2 regions of the Rhodopseudomonas sp. BR0G17 genome follow, and region 2 is predicted to be linked to the other one. Evidence: predicted binding sites of a transcription regulator. Region 2 holds the regulator's gene; the other holds the start of a gene.

Region 1 (7,979 bases), on a different contig from region 2:
TCCGCCAATGCGACGGTTTGGTATCGGCGAGCCGCGCGGTCAGCATGTCGCGGACTTGATCCTTACCCTCCATGGTCTTGATGTTCCAGGTGAAGGCGATCAGGTCGCGCCAGTAGCAGTCGGTTTGAAACAGATCGACCGCGCGGTCGATGTCGCCGGCGCTCAGCGCGTCGTCGAGTTGTCCGAGGAGCGTGGTGACTTTGCCGTTCGGTGCGGTGTCGAGCATGCTGGTCCTCCCATGGGCTGTTGTTTTGACAGCATTGTTGCGTCGCGATGCGACGTCGTTTTTTCGCGATGATACCATCGCGCCGATCCGAGGGGAGAACGAAGCGAGCCAGCTAGTGAAGTTGTGATCAGTCGGTTGCTGCGATGCACGCAGCGGCGACAGCGTCTGCAATGCCATGTGTGCGGTTCTATTCGGTCTTGACGTCGAGTTTGGGCGCGCCGGTGTAGTTGTAGACGTCGTGCAGCAATGTGAGGATTTCGGCGGCGATCGCGCCATCCGTCAGCGTCAGCGGATAGCTCTTGCTGTAGTTCGGCGCGCGGCCGGGCTCCTTGTAGCCGGCGGCCGTCAGGCGGGCGATGCGATCCGGACTCAGGACGGCGCTCAACGCCGCCCAGCTTTCGGCCGACGCGGCCTCGCAATACAGCGCCACCGGTGGCGTTTCCGGCATGCACTGGATGTAGCCGATGCCGCTGTCGAACACCGCATAGACCCGATGTGCCGCGTTCACCCGCAGTCGCTGAATCTCTGCTGTGACCGAGGGGCCGTAAAGCTTGATCAACGCTTCCGCAGTTTCGGCGGTCTGCGGCTGCGGCTTCGCCGCATAAGAGCAAGTGAGTAGCGCCGTCGAACGCATCGACGGTGCGCCGCTGACCATGCCGGCGAGAGTCTGGGACGGCCCGTTCCGCGGCGGGCAGGGGATGTCGACCACCCAGTCGGTTTTCGGTTCGAGGTCTTGAAGGTTGATGTCGTAGGCATCTGTCAACGTGCGTAAGATGTCTGCAGAGATCTGGCCGGTCGGCGTGTCGGCCGGAAATACTTTCGCGTAGTTGCCGAAAGCCGGATCGATGGTCCAGCCGAGCGTCGCAAGCCGATTTTGCCGTTCGATCGTCAGGACGTGCTTCAACGTTGGTTGCAGCGTCGGGCCGGCAGCTTCGCAGCGCATCTCGCGGCTCGGCAGTCGGCGGCACTGGATGTATTTGTTGCCGTCCCAGATCGTCGCGTAGCCGACCTTTTTGGCCCGGACGATGCTGGTGATGTTCTGCAGCGCGGCGTCGATCCGATCGACCGCAGCCTCTTCGGCGCGCCCGGGCGCGGCCGTCGTGCCCAAGGTCATCAGCAGGGTGATCGCGGCTGCAAATCGAGCCGTCTGCTGCCTCATGATTTCCTCCGCTCACTCTGGCCGGCACAGCGGTTTTGCACCGTATGGGAACATAGAGTGAACGAAGGTGTTATGGAGTCAACCTTAGGTTGATACCGAAAGTAATTGCGCTTACCCCCAACTACGCAGCCGCCGGAGCTGCGGCGTCTTCTTGTGCTGATGGTCGGCCATCCGGCCGAGCAGTGTATCGAGCTCGGTGATCGCCTTGAACAGATAGGGGCCCTTGTTCAGCATCACGCATTCGGCGCGCGCCGCCATCGCGGCGTCCGTCATTTCGCCGCGCGAGGGCGTGCCTTTCTTCACCAGATGTTCGAGCACCTGGGTGGCCCAGATCACCGGGACATGGGCGGCTTCGCCGATCCACAGGATCTCTTCCTGCATTTCGGCGAGCCGGGCAAAGCCGATCTCGACCGCCAGATCGCCGCGCGCGATCATCACCGCGGTCGGCTGGCGGCCGGCGGCCTGCACCAGGATGTCCGGCAGGTGTGCGACCGCATCCGGCGTCTCGATCTTCAACACCAGCGACAGCTTGTGCCAGTCGTCGGGCCGGCGTTCGGCGAGCGCGGCCTGCAGCATCTTCACGTCGCCGACCGACTGCACGAACGAGAACTCGACACCGTCGGCATGGGCGGCGACGAAATCAAGGTCGGCGCGGTCCTTGGCGGTGAGCGCCGGGATGTCGAGCGGCGTATCCGGGAAGTTCAGGCCTTTCTCCGGCTTCAGCCGGAAGCCGGTGTCGGCCGTGGCGGTGACGCGGCCGAGCAAACCCCAGGCGGTCTTCCGCTCGATGCGGACGCACAGCTTGCCGTCATCGACGAACACCCGGGCGCCGACGGCGGCGCGGGTCAGCGGATCGGGCAGGGTGCATTCCACTGCGAAATGCTCGTCGTCGAGATCGATCCGCTCGAATTCGCCCTGCGCCACGATCGCCACCAGGTCGCCGGTGACGATGCGGTCGCGGCCGTCGGGCGTGCGCGCGGCGCCGGTGCGGATCTTCGGCCCGGCAATATCCATCAGCACCTTCATCCGTCGCCCGGTGGCCTCCTCGGCGACGTGGAGGTGATTGATCATCCGCTGCCAGGCGGCTGCATCGTCGTGGGCGCAGTTGATCCGCACCGCCTCGACGCCGCGCTCGGCGAGCCGCAGCATGAAGGTCGGATCGTCGGCGGCTTCGGACGGGCAGGTGACCAGCAGGGCGGAGTGGCGGGCGCCCGACAGCGGTCCGAACAGCTCGGCGCTGCGGCTAGCGAGATCGTGATCGCCGGCGAAGAACTGCTTCGACGACGGCCGCAGCATTTCCGGCTCGCCCGCCAGCGCCGCCAGGGTGGCGCGCACCGCGAGCAGCGTCGGCATCACCCGACTTTCGAGCCGGCCGAGCGACGACAGCCCCAGCGCCATCAGGGCGTGCTGCAGCGGGCGCAGATCGTGGTGACGTAGCGCCAGATAGTGGGCGAGGTTGGCGGCGCTGGGGCCGAAGCCGGGACGGTGGATCTGATCCACCCAGCCGGCCAGCCGCTCGCGGCTGCCCTCGTCGATCTCCGTGATCAGCGTGTCGAGCTTGTGCTTGAGGCGGAGGATTTCGGTCGACATCGCAGGCATCTCACGGGTTTGGGCGGCGTGGAGAACCGCATTCCACCCGCTCTAGGATCGCTGGATGAAACCGATGTGACAGGCGCCGTTCCGCAGCCTCAGACTTTCTTCCCAGCTTCTTTCGCGGGTTCATGCACAGCGCGGCCATCGCGCTTGACGGCTGAGGGGTGGGCGGCCTGAATGCGAGTCGATTGCTTTCAATCTTGCGGAGCCTGCGCGTGCCCACCACCCTCTATGGCATCAAGAATTGCGACATGATGAAGAAGGCGCGGACCTGGCTCGATGGCCACGGCGTCAGCTACACGTTCCACGACTACAAGACCGCGGGCATCGACCGGGAGCATCTCGAGCGCTGGGCGAAGCAGGCCGGCTGGAAGACGCTGCTCAACCGCGCCGGCACCACCTTCCGCAAGCTGCCCGAGGCCGACAAAGAGGGGGTGACCGAAGCTAAGGCGATCGCGCTGATGCTGGCACAGCCATCCATGATCAAGCGTCCGGTGCTGGAGCACGGCCACAAGCTGCTGGTCGGCTTCCGCCCGGAAGCCTATGCCGAGGCGTTTGGCTAATACTGATCACCGCTCCGCCGCGCGGAGGAGTTTCCCCAAAACCGACCGGCCGCAAACGCTGCCCAGCTTTGCATCTTGCACAAGGCTCGCGAATAGCGGCATAGTCGGGCCAGAAAGACGGGCCGGGCGCCAACGGCGCTCCGAGCACCGGCTCCAAAAAAGAAGACATCGGACGTCTGCGCCGGCACCGCATGCGTTCGATGGGGGGAAGTTGCTTGGCCGATGATATCATCCTCGAAACCAACGGATTGACGAAGGAATTCGCCGGCTTCTTTGCCGTGCGGGACGTCAACCTGCGGGTCCGCCGTGGTCACATTCATGCACTGATCGGTCCGAACGGGGCCGGCAAGACCACGTGCTTCAATCTGCTCACCAAGTTCCTGCGGCCGTCCGCCGGGCAGATCCTGTACAACGGGCAGGACATCACCGCGATGGCGCCGGCCGACGTGGCGCGGCTCGGGCTGGTGCGTTCCTTCCAGATCTCGGCGGTGTTCCCGCATCTGACCGCGCTCGAGAACGTCCGGGTCGCGCTGCAGCGGCAGCACGGGTCGTCGTTCGATTTCTGGCGCTCCAAGAGCGTGCTCGACAAGTACAACCACCGGGCGCGGGAACTGCTCGATGACGTCGGGCTGAGCGAGTTCGCCGACACGCCTGCGGTCGAGATGGCTTACGGCCGCAAGCGCGCGCTGGAGATCGCCACCACGCTGGCGCTCGATCCCGAGATGATGCTGCTCGACGAGCCGATGGCCGGCATGGGGCACGAGGACATCGACAAGATCGCGGCGCTGATCAAGCGGATCTCGGCCAAGTACACGATCCTGATGGTCGAGCACAATTTGAGCGTGGTCGCCAACCTGTCGGACGTCATCACCGTGCTGACCCGCGGCCAGGTGCTGGCGGAAGGCAACTACACCGACCTGACCCAGGATCAGCGGGTCAAGGAAGCCTATCTCGGAGCGGGTCATGGTTGAGGCGACCACAATGGAACGGCCCGCATCGTCGGCTGCCGGCGCAGCGATGCTGAGCGTGCGCGATCTGCAGGCGTGGTACGGCGAGTCCCACATTCTGCACGGCATGAATTTCGACGTCCGCGAAGGCGAGGTGGTGACGCTGCTCGGCCGCAACGGCGCCGGCAAGACCACCACGCTGAAGGCGGTGATGGGGATCGTCGGCAAGCGCAGCGGCACCGTCACGTTCGACGGCACCGACATCAGCCGGGCGTCGTCGGACAAGATCGCCCGCCGCGGCATCGCGTTCTGTCCCGAGGAGCGCGGCATCTTCGCCAGCCTCGACGTCCGCGAAAACCTGATGCTGCCGCCGCAGGTTCGCCCCGGCGGGTTGTCGCTCGATCAGATCTTCGAACTGTTCCCGAACCTGCGCGAGCGGCTGAAGAGCCAGGGCACCAAGCTCTCGGGCGGCGAACAGCAGATGCTGGCGATCGCCCGCATCCTGCGCACCGGGGCGCGGTTCCTGATGCTGGACGAGCCGACCGAAGGTCTGGCGCCGGTGATCATCCAGCAGATCGGCCACACCATCGCGCGGCTCAAGAAGCAGGGCTTCACCATTCTTTTGGTTGAGCAGAACTTCCGCTTCGCCGCCACGGTGGCCGATCGCTACTACGTGGTCGAGCACGGCAAGATCATCGACGGCTTCGCCAATTCCGAGCTCGAAGCCAACATGGACAAGCTTCACACCTATCTCGGCGTCTGACGGCGGGACCGGTGACCTCCACGAAAGACTGAGAGCAAGATGGATATCAACGTCCCCGCTCTGTTGGCGCAGCTTCTGGTCGGCCTGATCAACGGCTCGTTCTATGCGCTGCTCAGCCTCGGCCTCGCCGTGATCTTCGGCATGCTCAACATCATCAACTTCGCGCACGGCGCGTTGTACATGATGGGCGCGTTCTGCGCGTATTTCCTGCTCAACCTGCTCGGCCTGAACTATTGGTGGGCGCTGATTCTGTCGCCGATCATCGTCGGCCTGTTCGGCATGGTGATGGAGCGCACGCTGCTGCAATGGCTGTCGGGGCTCGATCACCTCTACGGCCTGCTGCTGACCTTCGGCGTCGCGCTGATCATCCAGGGCGTGTTCCAGAACTATTTCGGATCGTCCGGCCTGCCTTACGCGATCCCCGAACAGCTGCGCGGCGCGATCAATCTCGGCTTCATGTACCTGCCGGTGTATCGCGGCTGGGTGGTGGTGTTCTCGCTGGTGGTGTGCCTGCTCACCTGGTTCCTGATCGAGCGCACACGGCTCGGCGCCTATTTGCGCGCCGCCACCGAGAACCCGACCCTGGTGCGGGCGTTCGGCATCAACGTGCCGCGGATGATCACGCTGACCTACGGCCTCGGCGTCGGGCTGGCGGCGCTCGCCGGCGTGCTGTCGGCGCCGATCAACCAGGTCCGGCCGCTGATGGGCGCCGATCTGATCATCGTGGTGTTCGCGGTGGTGGTGATCGGCGGCATGGGCTCGATCATGGGCTCGATCATCACCGGCTTTACCCTCGGCGTGATCGAGGGCTTGACCAAATACTTCTACCCCGAGGCCTCCAACACCGTGGTGTTCGTGCTGATGGTGCTGGTGCTGCTGGTGAAACCCTCGGGCCTGACTGGACGGGCAACCTGACATGACCACGATTACGCAGAATTCCGTCCCGACCACGACCCGCCGCCCAGTGCGCGACGAGATGATCGCGTTCGGCGTCATGACCGCGCTGCTGGTCGTGGTGCCGTTCACCGGCGTCTATCCGTTCTTCGTGATGCAGGGGCTGTGCTTCGCGCTGCTCGCCTGCGCCTTCAATCTGCTGATCGGCTATGGCGGCCTGCTGTCGTTCGGCCACGCGATGTTTCTCGGCACCGCCGGCTACGTCAGCGGCCATGCGCTGAAGGTGTGGGGACTGCCGCCAGAACTGGCGATCATCGCCGGCACCGGGGCAGCGTTCGCGCTGGCTGTGGTGACCGGGCTGATCGCGATCCGCCGCCAGGGCATCTATTTTGCGATGATCACACTGGCGCTGTCGCAGCTGTTGTACTTCATCTATCTGCAGGCGCCGTTCACCCATGGCGAAGACGGCATCCAGGGCATTCCGCAGGGCAAGCTGTTCGGCTTCATCGACCTGTCGAACGCCACCACGCTGTATTTCGTGGTGCTGGCGGGCTTCCTGCTCGGCTTCCTGATCATCTACCGCGCGATCAACTCGCCGTTCGGCGAAGTGCTGAAGGCGATCCGCGAGAACGAGCCGCGGGCGATCTCGCTCGGCTACAAGACCGACCAGTACAAGCTGCTGGCGTTCATCCTGTCGGGCACGCTCGCGGGCTTTGCCGGCGCGCTGAAAGTGTTCGTGGCGCAGAACGCCTCGCTGACCGACGTGCACTGGTCGATGTCCGGCGAAATCGTGCTGATGACGCTGGTCGGCGGCCTCGGGACGGTGTTCGGCCCGGTGGTCGGCGCCTTCGTGATCATCGCCATGCAGCAATACCTTGCCGGCTTCGGCCAATGGGTCACGGTGATCCAGGGCGTGATCTTCGTCGCCTGCGTGCTGACCTTCCGCCGCGGCGTCGTCGGCGAGATCGGGCACCTGTTCAAACGCTCGCTGTAACGGCGAGGCGAGGGCAGAGGGAAAAGCAAGCGCCGCAAAGGGCGCTGGTCTTCTGCTCGCGGGCCTCGGAAGAGCGCTGTCAGAAAACAAAAACCGCCGCGCGGCTGAGCCGCGCGGCGGTTTTGCGTTTGGTTGGTTCTGAGCCCGCTGGCGCTACGCCTGCGGGGGCGTCTCCGGCCGGGCGGTGTGCTCCAGCGGCAGTTCGGCGTCGCCCTCGGCGTGGTGCTCTCGCTTGGGATGCGACGCCTTCTTGCGCGGGCGGGACTGCTCGACCGCCTCGGTCATCAGCTTCTCGACGTCGGCATTGTATTTCGGCAGCGGTCCGATCGCCTCGGCGTGGTCAGTGCTTGCCGTCCCGGCGTCGCTCAGGATGGCCGCCTGGGGCGAAGGCGTCGGCTGCTCCATTGGAGCGGGTCGCGCGCGCGCCAGCACGTTCGGCATGACATCCGGCTCCAGCGCCTGCGGCGGTACGGTCGGCGCTTCGGCAACCGTCGTGGCCGGCTCTGCGGCCGGGATCGAGGCCGCCGGTTCGGCCACCGCGACGTCGACAGGCTCTGCGGAAGCAGGCTCAGCCGCGGTAGGAACGGGCGTCGCGGGCTCGACGGCGGCCGGCTCGCTGGGAACGGGCTCGGGGGGGGACGCCTCGACCGGGCGCAGGGCTTCGACGCGCGGCGTCTCGGCTGGCGCCGCTTCGCTGCGCATTGGTTCGGCGCGGGCGGCGGAGCCGGCATCGGCCAGCACCTGGCGAACCAGTTCGCGGGTGTTGAGGTCGTCGACCGGGATGCCGTCCGGCCAGCGCAGGCTGCGTTCGGCGGCCGGCTCCAGGGCAGCGCTCCGGGC
Region 2 (7,979 bases):
GCACGTGGGATTATTCTAGAAGCGTCGAACTCACTGTCAACACGGAGCTTCGACGAAGTGCTGCCAGAAAGCAGCACTCGCGCTGTTTGTTGTGGCTTCGCGGACTCACTCACAGGAGAAGGTGTGGACGCACCGGGTCGGACTCTTGCGCGTGAGTCACGGCATATTGTAGCCTTTTGACTGTCGGGTACGACATCTCGTGCGCGGTTTGTAATCCATTTCGAGTTCTCGGATGAGGCGTAACGCCGGGGCGGCAAGGGTCGTCCGGCGAGCGCTAAGGGATTCTGACAGCTGAGATTTTGACGACCTCACAGCCGCGGTTCCGCGCCGCCCTTCGGCGCCCGCGGCAGGAAGGGATAGAACTATGACGGCATTGACCTGGACCGACGAGCGCGTCGAGCAGTTGAAGAAATTGTGGGAGGGCGGGCTGTCGGCGAGTCAAATTGCCGCCGAGCTTGGCAACGTCACCCGCAATGCCGTGATCGGCAAGGTCCACCGCCTCGGCCTGTCGGGCCGGGCCAAGAGCCCCACGTCGGCAGCGCCGCGGCCGCGCAAGGCGCGCCCGGTGCAGCAGATGATGAGGGTGACCCGGCCGGTGGCGCGCGGCAACACCGCACTGGCGCACGCTTTCGAAGTGGAAGCCGAGCCAGATCCGATCGCCTTCGACAACGTGGTTCCGATGAACCAGCGGCTGTCGCTGCTGGAACTCAACGAAGCCACCTGCCACTGGCCGGTCGGCGATCCGTCGAGCCCGGAATTCTTCTTCTGCGGCGGCAAGTCGCTGCCGGGCCTGCCCTACTGCGCGCATCACTCGCGCATCGCCTATCAGCCGGTCGGCGATCGCCGACGCGCAGCTCCCAAGACCACCCGCTAGACTGACGCCGCCAGCCCAAGGCCGCGGCAATCCGCGCTCGCGCAGCGCAGGGTTGGCCATCCCGCCAAACTGTCATCGCCCGCGAAAGCGGGCGACCCAGTATCCCAGAGCGTCCGTTACTTCCCACCCACTCACTGCAATACGGGATCCTCCGCCTTCGCGGAGGATGACGCTGCTATGTTGGGCTGAGGCCGCGGCTGAACGATTGCAAAAGCGATAGAGTCGACAAACGCCGCCATCGCGTCGTTGCCACGTGTCGCTAAATCACGCTCGCGGTCATCGTGGTTTGAACGAGTGTCTTGGTGGGCACGCTCGCTTTGCTCACCGACGTCGCAAACCTGCTAACAACTACGACGGGCTGCCTTCGACCTTGGCGAAGCGATCGTCGAGGGCGTAGCCGGCACCGCGAACAGTGCGGATCGGGTCCTGCTCGCGACCGATATTGAGCAGCTTGCGCAGGCGGCCGATGTGCACGTCGACGGTACGCTCATCGATGTAGATGTCGCGGCCCCAAACGCCGTCGAGCAGCTGCTCGCGGCTGAACACCCGGCCCGGGTGCTCAAGGAAGAATTCGAGCAGGCGATACTCGGTTGGACCGAGATCGATCGGCCGGCCGGAGCGCGCCACCCGGCGCTTGTCGCGGTCGAGTTCGAGATCACCGTACGCCAGCACGGTGGCGAGACGCTCCGGCGCCGCGCGGCGCAGCAGGCCCTTCACCCGGGCCAGCAGCTCCGGCACCGAGAACGGCTTGACGATGTAATCGTCGGCGCCGGTCGCGAGCCCACGGACCCGCTCGCTTTCTTCGCCACGCGCCGTCAGCATGATGATCGGCAGTTGCTTGGTTTCCGGACGCGCCCGCAGCCGGCGGCACAGCTCGATGCCGGACAGGCCCGGCAGCATCCAGTCCAGAACGACCAGGTCGGGAATCCGCTCCTTCATCCGGGTGTCGGCGTCATCGCCGCGCGCCACCGTCTCGACCTCGTAACCTTCGGATTCCAGATTGTATCGCAGCAGCGTCGTCAGCGCTTCCTCGTCTTCAACTACCAGAATGCGCGCAGCCATTGTCGTCCTCGTCTCAGTGTCGTCTCGATCCGTCCCATGACTGCCGGCCCGGCGGGCCGGCGGCCAGAGCAGCGTCAGTTACCGGGCGTCGCGTTGGCGAAGGTGGTCATGTCGCCCTTCGGACGCTTGTCCATGATCTGCTGACCTTCGATCATGTAGAACACCGTCTCGGCGATGTTGGTCGCGTGATCGCCGATCCGCTCGATGTTCTTGGCGCAGAACATCAGGTGAATGCAGAACGAGATGTTGCGCGGATCTTCCATCATGTAGGTAAGCAGCTCGCGGAACAGCGAGGTGCAGATCGCGTCGACTTCCTCGTCGCCGTTCCACACCACCATCGCGGCCGGCAGATCGTGCGCCGTATAGGCATCGAGCACCGCCTTGACCTGCGACTGCACGAGGTCGGTCATGTGCTCGAGGCCGCGGATCAGCTTCAGCGGATGGAAGTCGCTGTCGATCGCGTTGACGCGCTTGGCGATGTTCTTCGACAGATCGCCGATCCGCTCGAGGTCGGTCGCGACGCGCATCGCGCCGACGATTTCGCGCAGATCGATCGCCATCGGCTGGCGCCGCGCGATGGTCAACACCGCGCGCTCTTCGATATTCCGCTGCATCTGGTCGATCTCGGCATCGGCCGCGACCACGCGCGAGGCCAGCGCGACGTCGCGCCGGATCAGCGCATCGACCGAGTCGACGATCTGGCGCTCGGCCAAACCGCCCATCTCCGCGACCAGCCGGGTCAGCTCCTGCAGGTCGCCGTCGAACGCCTTGGTGGTGTGTTCGAATCCCATATCCGTGCTCCTCGCCCGCCGCGTCAGCCGAACCGGCCGGTGATGTAATCCTGGGTGCGCCGATCGCTCGGCGAGGTGAAGATCTTGTTGGTCGGGCCGAATTCGATCAGCTCGCCGAGATACATGAAGGCGGTCGACTCTGACACGCGCGCCGCCTGCTGCATGTTATGGGTCACGATCGCGATGGTGTATTGTTCCTTCAGCTCGTCGATCAGCTCTTCGATCTTGGCGGTGGAGATCGGATCGAGCGCCGAGCACGGCTCGTCGAACAGGATCACTTCCGGCCGCACCGCGATGGTGCGGGCGATGCACAGACGCTGCTGCTGACCGCCCGACAGGCTGAGACCGGAAGCGCCGAGCTTGTCCTTCACTTCGTTCCACAGTGCGGCGCCGCGCAGCGCCTTCTCGACCCGGCCGTCCATCTCCGACTTCGAGATCTTCTCGTACAGGCGGACGCCGAACGCGATGTTCTCATAGATCGTCATCGGGAACGGCGTCGGCTTCTGGAACACCATGCCGACCCGCGCGCGCAGCAGGTTGAGGTCGAGCTTGGGGTCGAGAATGTTGGTGTTGTCGAGCAGCACCTGCCCCTCGGCGCGCTGGCCCGGATACAGATCGTACATCCGGTTGAAGATGCGCAGCAGGGTTGACTTGCCGCAGCCCGACGGACCGATGAACGCGGTGACGCGGTTGGTGGCGAGCGCCAGGTTGATGTGCTTCAGCGCATGGTTCTGACCGTAGTAGAAATTGAGGTCGCGCACGGTCACCTTGGCCGGGCCGTCCGGCTGGGCGCCGATCGGCGGCATCGCGGACGGAACGCTGGTGGCGATCGAGATCTCGGTCATTTCGTGGTCCTCTCGGCGCCGATGATGCGCGCGCCAATGTTCAGGGCAAGCACGGTCAGGGTGATCAGCAGCGCGCCGGTCCAAGCGAGCTGCTTCCAGTAAGCGTAGGGGCTCTGGACGAAGTTGTTGATGGTCACCGGCAGGTTGGCCATCGTCTTGGTCAGATCCAGGCTGAAGAACTGGTTGCTGAGCGCGGTGAACAGCAGCGGCGCGGTCTCACCGGCGACACGGGCGGTCGCCAGCAGGATGCCGGTGATCAGACCGGCACGGGCGGCGCGATAGGCGATCCGGCGGATCACCAGCGAGCGCGGCAGGCCGAGCGCCGAGGCGGCTTCGCGCAGCGAGCTCGGCACCAGCAGCAGCATGTCTTCGGTGGTGCGCACCACCACCGGGATCACGATCACCGCCAGCGCCAGCGCGCCGGCGAGCGCCGAGAACCGGCCCATCGTCACCACCACCGCGCCATAGATGAACAGGCCGATGATGATCGACGGCGCGCTGAGCAGGATGTCGTTGATGAAGCGGATCACCGAGGTGAGCTTGTCGTATTTGCCGTACTCGGCGAGGTACGTGCCGGCGAATAGTCCGAGCGGCGCGCCGATGCCGACGCCGAGGATCGTCATGATGATCGAGCCGACGATGGCGTTGAGCAGGCCGCCCTCATTCGAGCCCGGCGGCGGGGTATTCTGGGTGAATATTTCGAAGTTGAGACCGGCGAGGCCGTTCCAGAACAGCGTGAACAGGATCAGCGCCAGCCAGGTGACGCCGAACAGCGCCGCCGCCGAGCACAGCACCTTGATCACCAGGTCGTTGCGGTGACGCCGCTTGTAGATCGGGTTGTCGAGATGGATCGGCGACATCTTACTTGCCCGCCTTCAGTTCGAGCCGCAGCAGCAGCAGCCGGGCGGCCGCCAGCACCAGGAAGGTCAGAATGAACAGCAGGAGGCCGAGCAGGATCAGGCCGGACTGATGCAGGCCATCGCTCTCGGCGAATTCGGAGGCGATCGCCGCCGAGATCGTGGTGCCGGGCGAGAAGATCGAGCCGGTGATCCGGAACGAGTTGCCGATGATGAAGGTGACCGCCATGGTCTCGCCGAGCGCGCGTCCGAGCGCCAGCATCACGCCGCCGATCACACCGACCCGGGTGTAGGGGATCACGACGCTGCGGACGACTTCCCAGGTGGTGCAGCCGACGCCGTAGGCGGCTTCCTTCAGCACCGGCGGCACGGTCTTGAAGACGTCGACCGAGATCGCGGTGATGAACGGCAGCACCATGATGGCGAGGATCAGCGAGGCGTTGAACAGGCTGAGATAGGACGGCGGACCGGCGAAGATATCGCCGAGCACCGGCACGCCCTCGAACAGCGCGATCATCGCCGGCTGGAAGTGATAGGCCAGGAACGGGCCGAGCACGAAGAAGCCCCACATGCCGTAGATGATCGACGGGATTCCGGCGAGCAGCTCGATGGCGAGGCCGATCGGGCGGCGCAGCCACATCGGGCACAGCTCGGTAAGGAAGATCGCGATGCCGAGACCGACCGGGATCGCGATCATCATCGCGATCAGCGACGTCACCAGCGTGCCGTAGATCGGGCCGAGCGCGCCGAGGACGGGCGGGTCATTGGCCGGCGCCCAGCGCGAAGTGGTGAGGAACGAGAAGCCGAATTCGCGGATCGCCGGTAAGGCACCGACGATTAGCGAGATGATGATGCCGCCGAGGATCAGCAGCACCGAAATCGCGCAGGCGCGCGTCGTCCAATAGAAAGTCTTGTCGCCGAGCTTGAAGGCACTCAGGGCCTTGGCCCGATCGTAAGGTCCGGCAGCCGTCTGCAACCCGGTCGTCTCAACCGCCATGTCCGCCACGCTAACTCTCCTCATGCCTACTGCAGGGCCGAAACCGCGCCTCGCGGCTGGAGATCTGAATTGAAAACCGGATGCGCGATCGAAGGTCGCGCCAGCACCGACTGCGGTGCAAAGCCGGAGCCCGAGCGTATGAGCCTCGGAGTCCGCCGTTCGCGTGAACGTCGGACTGCGACCCGGACGGATCCGGATCGCAGCCAAACTTCAGACTATCAGCTCTTGATGTCCGAGGCCCAGGTCTTCTCGATCAGCTTGACGACCGGTTCCGGCATCGGGATGTAGTCGAGCTCTTCGGCAGCCTTGGCGCCCTTCTCGAACGCCCACTTGAAGAACTTGACGGCTTCGGCGGACGCCGCCTTATCGACCGGCTCCTTGTGCATCAGGATGAAGGTCGCGGCGGTGATCGGCCACGAGGCTTCGCCCGGCTGGTTGGTCAGGATCAGGTAGTAGCCCGGAGCCTTGGCCCAGTCGGCGTTCGAGGCCGCAGCCTGGAAGGCCGCGATGGTCGGCTGCACGGTCTTGCCGGCGCTGTTCACCAGACCGGTGTAGGTCAGCTTGTTCTGCTTGGCGTAGGCGTATTCGACGTAACCGATCGAATTCTTGGTCTGACCGACGTTGCCGGCAACGCCTTCGTTGCCCTTGGCGCCGACGCCGACCGGCCACTCGACCGCGGTGCCCGAACCAACCTTGGTCTTCCAGTCAGCGCTGACCTTGGACAGGTAGTCGGTGAAGTTGAAGGTGGTGCCCGAACCGTCGGAGCGGCGAACCACGGTGATCGCATCGCTCGGCAGGCTGACCTTCGGGTTCAGCTTCTTGATCGCCGGGTCGTCCCACTTGGTGATCTTGCCGATGTAGATGTTGGCCAGGGTCTCGCCGTCGAGCACCATCTCACCCGGCTTCACGCCTTCGAGGTTCACGACCGGCACGATGGCGCCCATCACCATCGGCCACTGCACCAGGCCTTCCTTATCGAGCTGTTCCGGCTTCAGCGGCGCGTCTGTGGCGCCGAAGGTCACGGTCTTGGCAATGATCTGCTTGATGCCGGCGCCCGAACCGATCGACTGATAGTTCAGACCGTTGCCGGTGTCCTTCTTATAGGCATCGGCCCACTTCGAGTAGACGGGGTACGGGAAGGTGGCGCCAGCGCCGGTGATGTCGGCGGCGAAGGCCGAGGTCGACGCCGCAACCAGACCGGCCGCGACGATTGCCTTGATGAAATTCATGGGGAAGGTCTCCATCTGTAAGCGAAGCGCTCAGCGCGCCCGACTGCGCTTACCCCGCCCGTCTACGAGCGGTCGGTTGACCTTTTATGAGGGTTTGATGACAGTCATGTGACTGCACTAAGCGCCTGAAATCGAATGATTATTCGACTCAGACCTGGGGCTTTCCCTGAGGGAAACAGACGGTGAAAGTCGCACCCTTTTTCAGCACGCTTTCGATCAGCAGGCGGCCGCGGTGACGGTTAACAATATGTTTCACCAGCGATAATCCTAACCCCGTACCACCCTGAGAACGGCTGTCGCCGACGTCCACGCGGTAGAACCTTTCGGTCAGTCGCGGCAGATGTTCGGGCGCGATACCAGGGCCGAAATCGCGCACCAACGCGCGATACTCCGACACGCCGTCGCCCGACACGGCAGCCACCACCGAGACCACCACCCGGCCGCCCGAAGCGCCATACTTCAGCGCGTTCTCGATCAGGTTTTCGAACAGCCGCAGCAGCTCTTCGCGATCGCCGGCGATGGTCGCGGCGTCCTCCGGCAGCTCCAGCTCGATCACCACCTGGCGTTCTTTGGCCAGCGGCTCGAGGCCGTCGGTGACCTGCTTGATCAGCGGCTTCAGGTCGATCATCGCATCGGGGCGAACATGCGCGCTGAGCTCGACCCGCGACAGCGACAGCAGGTCGTCGATCAGCCGCGCCATCCGGGTCGCCTGAGCGTGCATGATGCCGAGGAAACGCTCGCGCGCCTTCGGATCGTCGCGGGCCTGCCCCTGCAGCGTGTCGATGAAGCCCGACAGAGCGGCCAGCGGCGTGCGCAGCTCGTGGCTGGCATTGGCGACGAAGTCAGCACGCATCTCTTCGACCCGGCGCAGCGGCGTCAGATCGTGGAACGTCATCAGCATGCACTGATCGGTGCCGCCGAACGCGGTCGGCACCTGCACCGGCGCGATGATCAGTTCGAGCCAGCGTTCGATCGAGCCGTGATCGAGATAGGTGGCGCGGCGCGGCTCCGAGGTCGCAATCGCCTCGCGCAGCGCGGTGACGATCTCGGGACTGCGCAGCGCGAACTGCGCCAGCTCTCGCACCCGCAGGGCCGGCGCGAGCTGCGCCGCAGCGGCGTTGAGGTGGATGACCCGGCCGGCACGATCGAGCAGCACTGCCGGATCGGGCATGCCGGCGACGATGGCACGCACCACCGGCATTTCCACCGGGCTGACGCCAAGCGTGTCGTCGAGCGCGCTGGAGCTGTCATGCAACCGCCAAGGCACCAGCGCGGCGGCGACCAAGCAGGCGAACGCCGCGATCGCCGGGCCGATCGCGAGCTG

What was found. Region 2 encodes PhoB, which activates phosphate uptake and scavenging genes when phosphate is short. Its sites were predicted from a motif close to TGTCATNNANCTGTCAT; they were not measured.
Region 1: a site for PhoB is predicted at 3,040-3,056, ahead of DY467_RS14940 (pyruvate kinase). Genes of this name have one in related genera too.

What each region holds. Positions count from the first base shown of each region.
Region 1 is NZ_QUML01000017.1:96,612-104,590, reverse strand. Features, by position in the region: gene DY467_RS14950 (NAD(P)/FAD-dependent oxidoreductase) at 1-226, opposite strand, end outside; gene DY467_RS14945 (hypothetical protein) at 414-1,385, opposite strand; gene DY467_RS14940 (pyruvate kinase) at 1,497-2,975, opposite strand; gene DY467_RS14935 (ArsC family reductase) at 3,194-3,541, shown strand; gene DY467_RS14930 (ABC transporter ATP-binding protein) at 3,757-4,512, shown strand; gene DY467_RS14925 (ABC transporter ATP-binding protein) at 4,505-5,251, shown strand; gene DY467_RS14920 (branched-chain amino acid ABC transporter permease) at 5,291-6,166, shown strand; gene DY467_RS14915 (branched-chain amino acid ABC transporter permease) at 6,168-7,139, shown strand; gene DY467_RS14910 (DUF4407 domain-containing protein) at 7,293-7,979, opposite strand, start outside.
Region 2 is NZ_QUML01000028.1:2,350-10,328, forward strand. Features, by position in the region: gene DY467_RS19095 (GcrA family cell cycle regulator) at 365-874, shown strand; gene phoB (phosphate regulon transcriptional regulator PhoB) at 1,223-1,936, opposite strand; gene phoU (phosphate signaling complex protein PhoU) at 2,011-2,727, opposite strand; gene pstB (phosphate ABC transporter ATP-binding protein PstB) at 2,751-3,572, opposite strand; gene pstA (phosphate ABC transporter permease PstA) at 3,569-4,432, opposite strand; gene pstC (phosphate ABC transporter permease subunit PstC) at 4,434-5,435, opposite strand; gene pstS (phosphate ABC transporter substrate-binding protein PstS) at 5,645-6,655, opposite strand; gene DY467_RS19130 (ATP-binding protein) at 6,804-7,979, opposite strand, start outside.